DNA from 2 places in the Guptibacillus sedimenti genome. Region 2 is predicted to be linked to the other one. Evidence: a T-box and tRNA genes for the amino acid it is inferred to sense, from the RefSeq annotation. Region 2 holds a T-box; the other holds one or more tRNA genes.

The links. A T-box is a leader RNA that pairs with one kind of tRNA and senses whether it is charged. The one in region 2 lies ahead of PQ578_RS06090 (valine--tRNA ligase), so its partner is inferred to be a tRNA-Val.
Positions count from the first base shown of each region.
Region 1: it encodes a tRNA-Val, which carries the amino acid that the T-box ahead of PQ578_RS06090 (valine--tRNA ligase) is inferred to sense. The anticodon was not compared.

Region 1 covers NZ_JAQQWV010000012.1:5,260-13,556, forward strand. Annotated here, with positions in the region: gene trxB (thioredoxin-disulfide reductase) at 1-342, opposite strand, end outside; gene PQ578_RS21480 (YuzB family protein) at 533-769, shown strand; gene PQ578_RS21485 (hypothetical protein) at 962-1,189, opposite strand; gene PQ578_RS21490 (YpjP family protein) at 1,246-1,890, opposite strand; gene PQ578_RS21495 (transporter) at 2,023-2,352, opposite strand; tRNA gene PQ578_RS21500 (tRNA-Glu) at 2,480-2,554, opposite strand; tRNA gene PQ578_RS21505 (tRNA-Gly) at 2,562-2,635, opposite strand; tRNA gene PQ578_RS21510 (tRNA-Ser) at 2,641-2,733, opposite strand; tRNA gene PQ578_RS21515 (tRNA-Ala) at 2,744-2,819, opposite strand; tRNA gene PQ578_RS21520 (tRNA-Arg) at 2,826-2,902, opposite strand; tRNA gene PQ578_RS21525 (tRNA-Leu) at 2,915-2,999, opposite strand; tRNA gene PQ578_RS21530 (tRNA-Thr) at 3,005-3,080, opposite strand; tRNA gene PQ578_RS21535 (tRNA-Val) at 3,257-3,332, opposite strand; gene PQ578_RS21540 (hypothetical protein) at 3,486-3,641, opposite strand; gene PQ578_RS21545 (NRDE family protein) at 3,768-4,523, opposite strand; gene trhO (oxygen-dependent tRNA uridine(34) hydroxylase TrhO) at 4,582-5,484, opposite strand; gene kapB (kinase-associated lipoprotein KapB) at 5,585-5,980, opposite strand; gene PQ578_RS21560 (cell wall hydrolase) at 6,055-6,663, opposite strand; gene PQ578_RS21565 (acyl-CoA dehydrogenase family protein) at 6,809-7,954, opposite strand; gene PQ578_RS21570 (glutaredoxin domain-containing protein) at 7,981-8,235, opposite strand.
Region 2 covers NZ_JAQQWV010000001.1:1,253,940-1,262,236, reverse strand. Annotated here, with positions in the region: gene PQ578_RS06095 (bifunctional folylpolyglutamate synthase/dihydrofolate synthase) at 1-392, opposite strand, end outside; gene PQ578_RS06090 (valine--tRNA ligase) at 445-3,066, opposite strand; T-box leader at 3,200-3,424, opposite strand; gene PQ578_RS06085 (hypothetical protein) at 3,584-3,784, shown strand; gene PQ578_RS06080 (phosphotransferase) at 3,781-4,746, opposite strand; gene PQ578_RS06075 (hypothetical protein) at 4,739-5,614, opposite strand; gene spoVID (stage VI sporulation protein D) at 5,677-6,696, opposite strand; gene hemL (glutamate-1-semialdehyde 2,1-aminomutase) at 6,840-8,126, opposite strand; gene hemB (porphobilinogen synthase) at 8,151-8,297, opposite strand, start outside.

The DNA.
Region 1 (8,297 bases), on a different contig from region 2:
CTTTGCTGAAGCACCAGTAGAAATAAGAACTGATTCTGCCATGATGTCGCCAAGCGTATCCGTTGTTAATTTAAAAGGACGTTCACTAAAATCAATGTCCTTCACCCAGCCGCGTTCAATCGTTGCACCGAAACGGAGCGCCTGCTTCTTCATGTTTTCCATCAATTCAGGGCCAAGAACGCCATCTGGAAACCCGGGGAAATTTTCTACATCAGTTGTTAACGTAAGCTGACCACCAGGTTCCGGCCCTTCAATGACAAGCGGATCCATATTTGCTCTCGCAAGGTAAATCGCTGCTGTTAAACCTGCTGGTCCTGTTCCTACAATAACTGCTTTATGCATAATGACCCTCCTCTATCGACTTCATTATGTTATTTTTCCTAATTATAAAGAAATAAACCCTTCTCTTACAAATTATATGAGTAATAGTCAATATGTTTCTTCGTTCATGCAAATGGTTGTCCATTTTCCTCCCTTCTTGGTAGAATGGAAACAGTTATGAATTTGTTAGGAAAACTTGAGGTGAATAGAAATGAATCCAATTGTAGAATTTTGCATGAGCAATCTTTCAAGCGGTTCACATAAAGCAATGGAAACACTAGAAAAAGATACGGACCTAGACGTCCTTGAATATTCCTGTCTTGGCCATTGCACGCTATGTAGCCAGGAAATGTACTGCCTTGTAAACGGCGAACGTGTGACTGGTGAAACGCCAGATGAACTTGTTGATAACGTCTACCAGTTCATCGAAGAAAACCCGATGTTTTAAGGAGAATCGGACATACTAAGTGTTGAATCCACATAGAGGAGGCACTTGTATGAAAAACCGTAATGCTTATGATCCTAAAACCGGGATCCAGGGCAAAAAAGAAGGCGAAGACGCTCTTCTGATGAATAAAAAAAGAGGCCCGCAAAACGCGCGCCCTAAAAAGAAGTAAAAGCCGCACGCTGCGGCTTTTTCTTATGCGATTCGAAACCGAAATGTGAACCAAAAATCATCATTTAGCAAATCCCCTGTTGCAATGATATGCTGTTCGCCTTCTTCATCGAGTGTAATCCAACTATTGTGTTCATCCCTGTAAACCGGATAAAAATTTCCCTCTTTAAACAATTTTCGCTGAAACGGGTTTTCTGAACCGACAAGCGGTTCTTCTTCAAAAACATCTCTAATGCATTGTACAAGTTCCATCTAGGCTGTAATCCTCCCTTACTACTCTCCAACCAAAAACACCCCGCGCACCTCTCTTAAGAGAGCCACTTAGGCGGAGTGTTTTTATCCCAATAAATTTTACCTACTTCATAATGCTCTTCAAAATTATCATCTGCTGCATGATAGTGAAAGTTAAACCAGTAGCCATCCTGAGGTGGGTGATCTCTTCGAACGTGAAAGCGCAAAAGGTCTTCTCCACTCTGTTCGCTGTATACATGAAGTATCCGCTCTCCATATCCGCCAGACGGTGATTCTGTTAAACGAAGCGTCCTAAGTTCTTCAATGTCGAGATCTGCAACAGATGCTACAATGGCTTCTGTCATTTTGGGAACGATTGACTCCGAATATTCGCTACCTACACGAGTTGAAATCGCTTCTCCAAACTTTGATAATCCCTGTTCTTCTGACTGACTACTTGCATAAGTGACAAAATGTGCAAGTAATTCAGTAGAAGGAACTTGAGCTGCAATTGTCGGCCAATCTGTAGCCTCTTCTTCCGTAGGTTCCGATAACCCTAAAGGCTCGTCCAATGAATCGAGAAGAAGATGGCCTTCCTCCTGATACGTCTCTGACGGCTCGTTTTTTTCATCTGCCAGGTATCCAGTAGGAATAACCGTTCCTAACGTCATAACAGCGACAAATGCTACAAATAACTTTCTCATCCATAGAGGAAATTTCATTATGTGCACCTGACTTTCGAAGATCAATAGTTAGTCTTATTTTCGCACGATCTATTAAAAAAAGCCAGATATTTACGCTATTTTTCACAATGAAGTCATGAAAAAGAGCGCCTCATGTAAGCGCTCCACGATTTAGCATTGAAACATGTCAATTCTTCTTAAGCTAATTCCTGTATAAACCCACCTTCTACCAGTCCAACGAAATCCGGATACAGACGTACTTCCTACAAATACCGGCCAAAACCAGAACGAATTGCCATCTCTCATCCAAATATAAGTAAATCGATACATGCATCTTCTAATTGAGCCAGGATCAACAGCAAATGTTCCTGCTTGCGCAGAAGACATTGGTCTTGGAGGCGGTGATGCAGGTGGGCTCGATGTTGGTGCTACTGGCTGCTGGCGATAAGCATCAGTGTTGTCATAGTGGTAAGCAATATGCTCATGTTCTTCATAATACATTCGGTCCATCCCCTCTCTTATATACAGCAATGTATGCGGTATCCAAGTGAGATGTACCGAAATGAAAACAACAAAAAAAGCATCTCTCCTGAGTATGCTTGAGAAAAATCATTTCGTTAAAGGATGCTGGTGACCCGTACGGGATTCGAACCCGTGTTACCGCCGTGAAAGGGCGGTGTCTTAACCGCTTGACCAACGGGCCAACAAAATGGAGCGGGTGATGGGGATCGAACCCACGACATCAGCTTGGAAGGCTGAGGTTTTACCACTAAACTACACCCGCAAAGATGGAGGAGGAAGAGGGATTCGAACCCCCGCGGGCGACTAAGCCCCTGTCGGTTTTCAAGACCGATCCCTTCAGCCAGACTTGGGTATTCCTCCGATATATAATTGGTGGAGCCTAGCGGGATCGAACCGCTGACCTCCTGCGTGCAAGGCAGGCGCTCTCCCAGCTGAGCTAAGGCCCCGTAATATGGTGCGCCCGAGAGAAGTCGAATCCCTAACCTTCTGATCCGTAGTCAGACGCTCTATCCAATTGAGCTACGGGCGCGAAAATAATATATGGTGCGGGTGAAGGGACTTGAACCCCCACGTCGTAAGACACTAGATCCTAAGTCTAGCGCGTCTGCCAATTCCGCCACACCCGCATGTGTGGTGCCGGCCAGAGGACTTGAACCCCCAACCTACTGATTACAAGTCAGTTGCTCTACCAATTGAGCTAGACCGGCGAAGTCTATTGAAGCTTAATCAGGTTGTCGTCTCTTCCTCTGCAAGCTTTGCTTTAAAGCAAGCTGCGTCGAGACAAGTCGTAGATCATTCGGTGAAGTCTTGCTCCTTGCTCTACCAATTGAGCTAGACCGCATAATTTCATGAGTAGCACCGCTTATGTTACCTTTAAAATTAATGGTGGAGGATGACGGGCTCGAACCGCCGACCCTCTGCTTGTAAGGCAGATGCTCTCCCAGCTGAGCTAATCCTCCATTAAACAGCGACTTCATAATCATACTATATAAACCGTTACTTCGTCAACACTTAATTTTATGTGTTTTTTCAAGGACAAGACTTATCTTATCATCGCTTTATGAAAAATACAACCCTTTTCCATAAAAAAAAGCGAGGAATTTCTTCCTCGCTTATACTAGTGTTTGAATGAGTGGTTTTTTCTTTTTATTTTCACGGAGTACTGGTCTTTTTTTAGTCACCATTTCAGAATCATATTTTCGGTATTCCTTCATATCAAGTGATTCCCTCAAAAGCTGATCTTCAAGATAGTGACGCTTTCTTTTCAAAAAAACCCCTCCTCATAAGTATTAACTCCCAATACCCCTGTATGCTCGTTTTGAAACTAGAACCTCTTACTTTATTTTAGATCGAAAAGTTACAGGTAACACATAATTTATTCAGCACCTGAAACTTTATTCCTCATTCAGGATAAATTGGTACGTGTTTTCCTTATCCTTTCCTGTTCGCTCGGTAAAGGTTACTTGACCATCCGGTGTAACGGTGATGATCGTTTGCGCTCTTGTACCGTAATTCTCAGATGAAATAAATACCGGTGAAAGCATTCTCTCCCATTCGATTGGTACCCCTGTTTCAGGTAATAAATGATCTGGCGCAGGATCAGCATGCGAGAGCATTTCAAAAAGCCGTTCCTGATCAAGTTCGTTTTTTTCTCGTATATAGTGGGTGAGCTCTTCCTTAAGCATCTCTACTTTCGGCCAGTTCGTATTCAATAAATGATTACTTACCGCATGAATGCCACTTTCTACTCTGGATATTTGGTTTTGCTTATTTGAATAGTAATAAAGGGTGTTAAAATCTCCCGCAAGTAAATTAAACCCATTGTACTGATCTTTCTTTTGTTGAACGGTTTTTAAATATGCCTCTGCTGTTTGATTCTGTCGTAAGTAATCAGCAGGTAAATCGCCTCTTGAATGCCTCTTAGGTTCTTCACCAGGCTCTCGATAATTTGTAAGCGCCGCAATTTTCCCTTTTGTTGTAACACCAAGCCATGTTCCCATTGCTTTCAAATCACGACCACCTAGTAATCCAGGTACATCGTCCCAATAATGCACAGGCATTGTTGGACGCTCGTAAAACTCGTCTCGATTAGCGACTAAAATAAAAGGGTATTTTTTATGAACATTTATTGCTACAGCAATTAAACACACCTCTACGTACCTCCTCACCCTGGTTAAGTGTAAAAAAAACGCAGCGGTATCCGCTGCGTTACATTTGCGCCATGTGAACTTCTTCCTCACAAGCTGATGAACAATATTGCTGATGTTCTTCTTTGCAAGAATCACATACGATATGAAGCTTGTCACACGTTACATTGGCACAATTAATGTACGTATCTGCCGGTTCTTCGCAATGATAGCATTTCCCTATCACCCTATCTTCATCAGTACGGTTCACAGGTACAGCAAGGCGATCATCAAAAACAAAGCATTTACCGTCGAAATATTTGCCTTGTACTTCTGGGTCTTTACCGTACGTGACAATCCCACCATGAAGCTGAGAAACATCAGAGAACCCTTTCTTTAATAAATATCCTGAAAATTTCTCACAGCGAATTCCGCCCGTGCAATACGTTAATACTTTTTTGTCCTTTTGGTCGGCAAGATTCTGCTCGATCCAGTCCGGAAGATCACGAAATGCTTTAATGTCAGGACGAATGGCATTACGGAAATGACCAATATCATACTCATAATCATTTCTAGCGTCAATAACAATCACATCATCGTCTTCTAGCGCTTCCATAAACTCCTTCGGCTCAAGGTAGTTACCGGTGATTTCTTTCGGATTAACATCTTCCTCAAGTCTTAATGAAACAATCTCTTCACGAGGTCGAACGTGCATCTTTTTAAACGTATGACCATGTGCTTCGTCAATTTTAAACACCATATCGTGGAAGCGTTCGTCAGCTTTTAGTTCTTCCATATACCGCTCAGTATCCTGAACGGTTCCTGAAACAGTTCCGTTAATTCCTTCTGTACCGACAAGCACTCTTCCTTTTAAATTCAAAGATTGACAGAACTTAAGATGCTTTCGAGCAAAATAAGCTGGATCTTCAATTTCTACATACTGATAATATAACAGCACTTGATATGCTGAAGCTTCTGATTGCAAATCAAAAACCACCCTTTACGTCTTCTTCACTTAGTACTTCTTATTGCAAGCCTAAATCAATACTATATCTTACCCGATTTAAATAGTGATGTAAAGAAGACTATCTTGTCGGAAAATACTCTTCTTTAAGTTTTTCAATTTCAATGAGAGAAGCCTCTGCCCATCTTCCGCCTTCATGCTTTAACTCAGCTTCTTGTGTACCAAGGGCTTCTTGCAACGATTCGTTGTAATTCGGAACGTCCCCTTCATAGTGGTTAATAGCTGATAACGGCACAAGAGCCTTCTCATATTGAGCCAGCGCTTTACGTTGATGGAAAAGCGGAACATCTAGCTGTTTTGGATTATGAAGATCGCCCTGTGTTGGGTGTTTCATCACCGCAAGCACTTTGACAACCGCTTTTGGATCCTTAAGGTCTACAACCTCTCCAATATACCTACCTGTCTTATATCCTGCTGTGACTATTTCACCTGGTTGAAACGTTTTTTTCTGTGTCATTTTCGCTTCACTCCTTCATCAAACTGTGGGTACAAGTCGATGATATCATAAAATCCTCCTTCGTCAGGAGGATTTTATCTTGTGAAGACATGTTTGCCAATTTCTTTAATAATATGCCTTGTCCGAATCCAATCGTCCGTGGCGATATCAGGATTATAATAAAACAAAGCACCTGAACTTGGATCTTGTCCACTAAGTGCAGCATAGACTGCTTTGTAGGACTCTGGTCCTGGACGCTGATCATATTGACCATCTGATACGGCCGTATATGCGCCACTTTCAAAGATTACTTCTTTTAGGCTATTTGGAAATTTTGAAGAAAGAACACGATTAATGGTTACAGAAGCTACCGCTACTTTTCCTTCAAACGTTTCGCCTCTCGCTTCTCCATTAACTAATTTGGCTAGCATTTCAATTTCTTCTATTGAATAGTTGGTAACGGAAAATTGATCCTTCGTTACTTTCTTAACATCATTCATATTTTTAACAGGAAGGTTAAGCAATAGTGCCACATCCTGCTTCGTTTCCGGTTCAGGCGTTTCACTAGGAGCAATTGCAGTTTGTTCTTCTTCGATCATCGGAGGTACCTTCATCATAGTAACCGCCCCTACTTGATGAGACTGAGCAGAAAACATCGTAAAAAAGAGACTTGTCATTATAATCGTCAGAACCGACTTTTTCATACACCCCATCCTTTCAGTAGCTTTTAACACGCCATAAAGGATAGAGGAAGAACAGCATATTTACAATAGGGAGTCATAGGGATGAGATCCACATATAAGAACAAAAAGAAACTCCTTCCAATTATAGAAGGAGTAAACACTCATCTTAAAATTGCTTCATCGCAAGAACTTGTAGCGTTAATTCATCACTAGGAGGATTATGAAGTCCCGCTCGAACATCTCTGTACAAGCGTTCCAACTGATTCTTTTTCATCAAGCTCCTTCCCCCTACAATGCGCATGGAAAGGTCAACAGCTTCCATCGCAGCTTTAACTGCCTGCGATTTTGCAGCAAAAAGCTGTCCCTGCATGTTCATTCGCTCTTCTGGATACTGATCCCACTGCTCTGCGACCGAATAAAGAAAGTGACGAGCACTTAAGAGTGCAAGGGATATGCGCCCAAACTTATCTTGGATATGGGGAACATCTTTTAATGGAATATCTAGACTGTTCGGTTGATAAGAAGTAACAAATTTCACCGCTTCTTCTCGTGCAGATTCAGCAATCCCAAGATACACAGCGGGGATATGAAGTAACCAGGCAGGAGGAAGGGATGCCGTTTTGCGTTCCTTATCATAAATTTCAAGGAGAGCTTCAGACGGAACGAAGACGTCTGTTAAGACAAGATCATCACTTCTCGTTCCTCTCATCCCCAAAACTTCCCATGTTTGTTCAAGGGATACACCTTTTTGATTCATTGATACTAAGAAGTCAGCTGGCACACCATTTAACGTCGATTTCACAATCACAGAGTCAAGATGTGGACTTAACGTTGTGAATGTTTTTCGGCCAGTAAGCTGATAGCCCCCCTCTACTTCTGTTGCGATCGTTGCAGGCAGTCCTCCTCTCGTTGGATCACCAGTCTCCTCTTCTGTTTGAGCTCTATTCACAAGCGCCCCTTTCAATACATCCATGCAAAGTTCCGCATACTTGTGATCATTCCAAGGTCGACGATCTTGAAGATCTTTTAGAATACCAAAGTGCCAACCAATCGATAACGCACCTGCTCCTTCGCCTTTCCCAAGCTCCTCTTGAATAAGGACTAGTTCGTAAAGGGAAAGTTCTTTCCCACCAAATTCCTCTGGAATGGGCAGTGAAGTAAAACCTGAATCCTTCATACTTGCTATAATGGCGTCAGGAATGCGCGCTTCCTTGTCTATTTGCTCAGCGCTCTCTTTAAGCTCAGCGCGATGCTTACTAGCTAGATCCAGGAGCTCTTTCTGACGATCATTGCGAACAAATTTCTCAATCATTTCATTCACCCTCTTTCAACAAGTTATCAATCCTTCATTTTAGAAGACGAAAGATCAAGAAGTTCATCAATCCGTTCTTGTTCAAATCCAATAATCACTTCATCATCAATGACAATCGTTGGCGTGGACATTGATCCGTGCTCGTTGATGAGCTCATTCCGCGCTGCCTGGTTTTCTTTTATATTTAACAGTTCATATGTGACGCCATGCATTTGAAAATAATTTTTCACAAACTCGCACGGTGGACATGCCGGTTGGGTGTAGAGCTTTACATTTTTCATCTTTCATCACGTCCTAACGTTAAAATAAATCCGTTTAAAACATATCACCCCTCTCATCATCT
Region 2 (8,297 bases):
AAAAGCGCGATTACCGTAATAACTTCAAACTCGGTAGGTGAACCAAGGGGGGAAGCTGCAGCCATTTCAACAAGCGGCTGAACGCGATTGCATAGCATAACTAAATCTTCTTCTTTAATAGGTTGTCCGTTAACCGCTATTCGTTCACTAAATGATTCGATATAAGGAGAAGTAAACGTCCCTACTTCATATCCAGCCTCCTCTAGCACTGTACGTAAGTAAGTAACTGTCGAACCTTTTCCGTTAGTCCCGCCAACATGCACCGTTTTTAACCGTCTTTCTGGATGGTCAAGCTGTTCAAGCATCCATTCCATCCGCTCTAAACCAGGTTTTATTCCATGATTTAACAAACTATGAATCCAACTTACCGCTTCATCATACGATTGAAACATTTCCTCTCCTCCTTAAAAGAAGACGAACCTCAAAAAGAGATCCGTCATTTGCTTATTTTTTAAGTTCGTTAATACGAGCTTCCACGTTGCTTCTTCTTTCGAGATAGTCTTTTTCTTTCGCTCGTTCTTCTTCAACAACTTTCTCGGGAGCCTTGCTAATAAAACGTTCATTTGAAAGCTTTTTCTGAACACGATCTACTTCAGAATCGAGCTTCTTCATTTCGCCTCTTAGACGCTCTATTTCTTCATCAATGTTAATTAAGCCTTCAAGCGGAAGAAATAGCTCTGCTCCAGATACGACAGCCGTCATTGATTTTTCAGGAGCCTGAAGATCCGAAGAAATGGTTAGCGTCTCTGGATTACAGAACCGCTCAATGTATTGACTGTTTTGTTCAAGTTGCTTTTGAGCTTCCCCTGACTTCGGTTTAATGCGAAGCTCAATTGGCTTGCTTGGTGCTACATTCATTTCAGCTCGAATGTTTCGAACTGAACGAATAATCTCAGTTAATAGCGCCATGTCGGCAGCTGCTTCTGGGAAATGAAGCTCTTCATTCTTCACTGGCCAGCTTGCAACAGTAATTGACTCTCCTTCATGCGGAAGGTGTTGCCAGATCTCTTCCGTAAGATACGGCATAAATGGGTGAAGAAGTCGCATCGTTTGGTCAAGCACATAAGCTAGAACAGATCGTGTCGTTTTCTTAGCTGCTTCATCTTCTCCATATAGGGGAAGCTTCGCCATTTCAATATACCAGTCACAGAAGTCATCCCAGATAAAGTTATAAAGGTAGCGGCCAACTTCACCAAATTCATAGTTATTAATCAGGCGCGTCACTTGTTCGATCGTATCGTTTAAGCGAGTAAGAATCCATTTATCAGCTGTTGATTTTTCACCGGATAAGTCCAGCTCTTCATACGTCATGCCATCCATATTCATTAAGGCAAAACGAGAAGCGTTCCAAATCTTATTTGCAAAGTTCCAAGTTGACTCTACTTTTTCCCAGTAGAAACGCAGATCCTGTCCTGGTGATGAACCAGTGGATAAGAAAAAGCGCAGCGAATCAGCACCGTACTTCTCGATAACATCCATCGGATCAACACCGTTTCCGAGTGATTTACTCATTTTACGCCCTTCAGAGTCACGTACAAGTCCGTGAATCAATACATCGTTAAATGGACGCTGTTCCGTAAATTCAATTCCCTGGAAGATCATACGCGCTACCCAGAAATAAATGATGTCATACCCTGTTACTAAAACGTTCGTTGGGTAATAACGATTAAAGTCTGCTGCTTCTTCATCTGGCCACCCCATAGTAGAAAACGGCCAAAGCGCTGAGCTAAACCACGTATCGAGTACATCTTCATCTTGCTGCCAGTTTTCGATATCTGTCGGTGCTTCTAGTCCAACGTGAATCTCCCCAGTTTCTTTATGGTGCCACGCAGGAATGCGGTGTCCCCACCAAAGCTGCCTCGAAATACACCAGTCCCGAATATTCTCAATCCAATTTAAGTACGTTTTTTCGAATCGTTCCGGAACAAAGTTAACTTTGTCGTTTGATTTTTGAAGCGCAATTGCCTGCTCAGCAAGTGGGCCCATTTTAACGAACCACTGAGTGGAAAGATACGGTTCTACTACAGCACCACTTCGTTCAGAGTGCCCTACGGAATGAACGTGCTCTTCAATGTTGAAAAGAATCCCTTTTTCCTGCAAATCTTTTACTAGCTTTTTACGACATTCGAAACGATCCATTCCTTGATAATCGCCAGCATTCTCATTCATTGAGCCATCTTCATTCATAACAAGGATACGCTCAAGGTTATGACGATTACCAATTTCAAAGTCATTAGGGTCATGGGCTGGCGTGATTTTAACAGCTCCAGAGCCAAATTCCCTATCAACGTAGTCATCTGCTACAATTTCAATCTCACGACCTACTATTGGTAAGATCGCTTTCTTTCCAACAAGATGCTTGTAACGCTCATCTTTAGGATGAACCGCAATTCCCGAATCACCAAGCATGGTTTCAGGACGCGTTGTTGCAATTTCGATATGCCCAGAACCATCAGCAAGAGGGTAGCGCATATGATAAAAGTGTCCTGTCACTTCCTGATGAATAACTTCAATGTCCGAAAGGGCTGTTTTTGTTTGAGGGTCCCAGTTGATGATATATTCCCCACGATAAATCAAATCTTTTTCATGAAGCTTTACAAAAACTTCTCGAACCGCATCAGAAAGCCCATTATCAAGTGTAAAACGCTCTCTTGAATAGTCTAAAGAAAGACCAAGCTTCGCCCACTGACTGCGGATAAAGTCTGCGTATTCTTCTTTCCATTCCCACGACTTCTCAAGAAACTTCTCTCGGCCAAGGTCATAGCGAGAAGTACCTTCCTCCCGGAGCTTCCCTTCAACTTTTGCCTGTGTCGCAATTCCAGCATGGTCCATTCCTGGAAGCCAGAGAACATCGTAACCCTGCATTCGCTTCACTCTTGAAAGAATATCTTGAAGTGTTGTATCCCATGCGTGCCCTAAATGAAGTTTTCCCGTAACGTTTGGCGGAGGAATTACAATTGTATAAGGCTCTTTCGTTTTATCACCTGTTGCTTCAAAAAATTTACCATCTACCCAGTACGGGTACCATTTTTGTTCGGTTGCCTTCGGATCGTATTTCGTCGGCATCGTTAGCTCTTTATTCACCTTTGCCACTCTTCCTTTCCATTCAATAAGTCTTAGGCCGTTTGCATCGGATTTACCATCCCATTTTCAAAAAAGTGGTGTTTTTAAACAACAAAAAAACCTCCTCCATCCTTAGGAAAAGGACGAAAGAAGTTTCTTCGCGGTACCACCTTTATTTACAGCTAAATAAACGTTAGCTGTACGCTTCATTCGAATAACGGGATTACCGGATTCTCCTACTACTATTTCAGAGAAACAGCTCAAGGGCGACTTCAAATGCTTCAATCCTGAGAAATCTTTCAGCGGATGATTTCTCTCTCTGAAGGGTTCACATTCTACTACTCCCTGTCTTTGCCTGTCGACTATTTGTATAAATAAGTTTACCGTGTAGATTCAAGATCGTCAAGATACTTAGCGCCCTTTTTCTTAGCTTAGCCAGTTCTCTCTCTTCTTAATCACCCCATCCGCTTTCGCACATAGACTATTTGTAACGACAGATGACAACAAAGGGGAAAACACTATGAAAAAACGTTTTGGGGGAATGAATCGCTACCAGCTCCCGCCGGCTGTTTATAAATTCAGGGATATTTGCGCTCAATTTGTACCGCCGTTTATTGTATTTCAAACGATTCGAACGATTCTTTTTCCAACTTCAGTCGATGTGCTTATCCTCATTATTCTTGTTGCATTAGAAGTGTGTTTTTATTTTGAATGGATCTAGAATGACTGCAGCACATTATGGATTCCATTCATCACTTCTATTTTTTTCGTAAATAAGCGGACATGCTTAATATGTGGCCAGCTTTGCCTGTTTTCATTAAAGAGGAGCACACTATTAAAGACAGTCTCTGGAAAATACAAATAGCTTGCAAGAAGCTCTTTCTCTTCTTCCAATAATGAAAATTGCGTCTCATATCGAGTGATATGCCCTGTTGTAGTAACAGGATTAAATTGAAATGGGTGAACAGAGGAACGAATAAAATAGGCCAAATCCCGTACAGGCGTATCGACAACAGACCTTTCAAAATTAATAAAGTACCCCTTTCCACCATTCATGACATAGTGGGAAGGTGAACATTTTCCATGACAAAAAACACTACGATATCGTTTCGCTTCAACAACCTGTTCATACCAATTATCCAATCTTGTTTTGGCCAGATCACAGTACTTCATTAACTGATGAAAATGAGTAACAAAAGTTAATTCAAAAGGTGAGAGATAGATTCGTTTTTCAATTGAGTTAACGTACTTCTCCATTTCAAACTGTCTGCTTTCTCTCATTAAGGTCATCTTTTGATACGATTGTTTGATGACTTCTTCAGAGAATGCTTGATCTCTTGCTGTATATCCATGAAGTTCTGCAAGACTTAGTATTAAGTTCTCCTCTTTTTGAGCAGATTGCCCTTCAACACCGCCCACCCATGGAGTTAAATAAGCTACACCCGTACCCGTAAAAACAAAGGAGTCGCCGTATTTTGTTCGAACGAGTGGCACATAACTTTCAAAATGAAGCTGTTCAAATCGATCCTCAATGAACAAGATACGATCCATCTGTTCTTTACTTAGCTTTGTCTCCTTTAAGGCAAACGTTCCTCGATCCGTTTCAATCTTTGTTACTTTTCCCATTCTTACGACACGTTCAGGATATAAATCATATTGAAATAGAACTGCTGGATCACTCACTAACCGAAACCCTCCCCTCCGAAATGGAGAGCTGTACCGAACAGGTTATCTTTCTCATCGTTTCCCACTTTTCAACAAACTCCTCCATCACCTGATTCACGTTGACATTTTCATACTGAAGTGATTGAATACACGACCACCAGTCCCAAGGAGCGATAATCGTTTGAATAAGAAGGTTACTCGTTTCCCTGTCCACTCCATCCAATAAAGCTTTAAAGCATTGTTTAAATTCGTCCTGACTTTTCTTTTCATACCACACATGTATCGCTTTAGGGAGTACCTCATACACTGGAACTGGCCCTTCATCACTACTTTCAAAGTAGAATTGGCCCATTACTTCTTTTATAGAATGATTTGAAATTGGAATCGATAACTGTGAAATGCTTTTATTATGACTAAGGCGTTTTTTCACTTCTGGAATTAAACGAACAAGGAGTAAATACGGCTCTGGATATAGGGCCTTGATTGTACTTAACGCTTCTAAAGTCTCTCGGTAAGGAAATGTTGCAAACCCATCATAATTGTTCACATCTACACTCACACCTATCAAAGAGGAAAGAAGATATCCTTCCATTTCAGGGAACAGTTCGAATGCAAACTCCTCTTCAACCGAATCATGAACCGACAAATATCCTTGGGGTATCGGAATAAACGCCTCTTGATCAATCGTTCGAATCATACGATTACATAGAATGCCACATTTAGAAAAAAGACGGTCGCGGAAGTTGAGATGATACTCAAGCAAATCCCGCTCCCGCCAATATGATAATTTCCGCTTACCTAAGTGTGTCATGATGACTTCTGGCTTTCGAACCCAACTCACTTCTTTAAATCCATATTTTTCAGCTATGAACACTAATAAATCCATCTTTATTACTCCTTTTCACACCACCAAAAACAATTGATTCATTAGCGGTCAGGCAAGAGAATTTACCGATTCACTGGTATATATAAGATTTGCCCTTCCTTTACCTCTTCTTCTTCAAGACGGTTTACGCGAGCAAGGTGACTTGGAAGAACACGATAGCGTTCTGCAATTTCAGACAATGAATCACCAGGTTGGATGATGCACATTTTCATTTTCGAAAACTGCTCTTCTTCTTTTGTTAACATACTTGTTAAATAAAGGGCATTTTCTTCTCGAGGTGTTTGTTTCTTTTGTTCAAGTATCTTTTCCTCATCATAATCGTTGTTTTGACCAGAGCGTGTTTCTTCTACTATAGGCTGATTGTTATATTCAGTTGATCCTTCCAATTGGCGAGCCATCCGCGTTAAAAAGTCATACGTTGGTTCCAGGTATTCCTCATTTCCTTCAATTTCTGCACTCGTATTTGAATAATCAACTTCATCCGAATCGGATTGTGCTCGCATATCTACTTGAGGGGTGCGTAAATGAGAGGTTTGTTCAAGTGATTCTTCCTCGTGCTCAACGTATTTAATATCATTCTCCCACACGCTTTCCTCTTCTTGACTACATTCACTTTCGTCTTCTTCCACCTCATCAACCTCTATTTCTACACGATTTGGATCACCCTGGATCCCACTAATGGATATGTCAGCTTTCAACTGAAGGCAATTCTCCTCCACTACCGTGTAGTCAAACGTATCGACCGTAACAAATATATCTTCTAGACTTCTAATACGACTTGCAGGAATCGTAATATCTACCGGAAATCGGTGTCCCATCGACGCCGTACCATCTTCTCTTACATGAACTTCATGAATTGAGCGGTAGGGAGAACCCTCACTGATATCTTCATGACCTGTTTGATCACGCTGCAAATATTCTCCCGTTAAATATAAACAGCCTTTCACAGCTACATAATCTTCATACTCTTCAATCGAAATTTCAGGATCGAGTGATATCGATAGAACCTCTTCAACTTCCTGTCCTTTCTTTAACCAGACCTGCTCCTCTACGGAGAAATGCAAATATGAGCCTTCAGGCATGCTTTCTCCTCCTTTCAAACATTATCCATACATTACACATGTATGAGGAATTCACAGGATTATGTCTAATTTGAGTAAGATTGAGAAAGCTCCCTCTGTCTCCTCAATCAAAAAAGCTACTGGCAAATGCCAGTAGCTTTGGATTAAACAAGCTTTGAGAAAGCCGCTTCTGCAGCAGCAATTGTTTCATCGATGTCGTGCTCAGTATGAGCTGTTGAAAGAAACATTCCTTCAAATTGAGACGGGGGTAGTGAAATTCCTTGTGCAAGCATTTCTTTAAAATAGTTTGTAAAGTGTTCAAGGTTAGAAGAAGATGCTGTTTCAAAATTAATAACATCCTCGTTCGTAAAGAAGAAACCAACCATCGACCCCGCACGATTCACGGTATGAGGGATATTGTATTTTGCTGCAGCTTTTGAAAGCCCTTCTCCAAGTCGCTCTGCTTTACGTTCGAAATCCTGGTAGCTTTCTGGTGTGAGTTGGGAAAGTGTTTCATATCCTGCTGTCATCGCAAGTGGATTTCCACTAAGTGTTCCCGCTTGATAGATCGGACCGCTTGGAGCAATTTGATCCATGATTTCCTTTTTACCACCATAGGCACCAACCGGTAAGCCTCCACCAATTACTTTCCCAAGACAAGTTAAATCAGGAGTAACATTATAGTACCCTTGCGCACAATTGTAACCTACGCGGAAGCCAGTCATAACTTCATCAAAAATAAGAAGCGTTCCATTATCCTCAGTGATTTTACGAATTTCTTCAAGGTAACCCTGCTGAGGTGGCACAACACCCATGTTGCCCGCTACAGGCTCGATGATAACGCCAGCGATATCATCTCCGAACTCCTGGAAAGCATAACGAAGGCTTTCGAGATCATTATAAGGTACTGTAATAGTGTTTTTAGCAATTCCTTCCGGGACGCCCGGACTATCCGGAAGACCTAGCGTCGCGACGCCAGACCCCGCTTTAATTAGCAAGGAGTCACCGTGACCATGATAGCATCCTTCAAACTTAAGTATTTTATTACGACCTGTGTAGCCTCTAGCTAAACGCAACGCACTCATCGTAGCTTCCGTTCCCGAGTTTACCATACGAACGATCTCAATTGATGGCACTCGTTCAATCACAAGCTCAGCAAGTTTTGTTTCATACTGACTAGGCGCTCCAAAACTCGTACCAAGCTCCGTTACCTTTTTAAGCCGATCAACAACCTGCTCATCAGCATGGCCAAGAATGAGCGGACCATAGGAAAGTACATAGTCGATGTATTCGTTTTGATCAATGTCATAAATTTTAGAGCCTTTTCCTTTTTCCATAAAAATCGGATCCATGCCAACGGATTTAAATGCCCTTACCGGACTGTTTACGCCGCCAGGCATCACTTTAGATGCTTCTTTAAAAGCTTCTTTGGAACGATCATAATTACCCATTTTTGTAGTCCCTCTCTTTCGGTTCTATTGATCTAGCCAGCGAGCAGCGTCTTTTGCAAAATAAGTAATGATTAAATCTGCTCCCGCACGTTTCATGCTTGTTAGTTTCTCAAGAACAACCTCTTGTTCATTCAGCCATCCATTTTGACTAGCTGCCTTTATCATGGAATA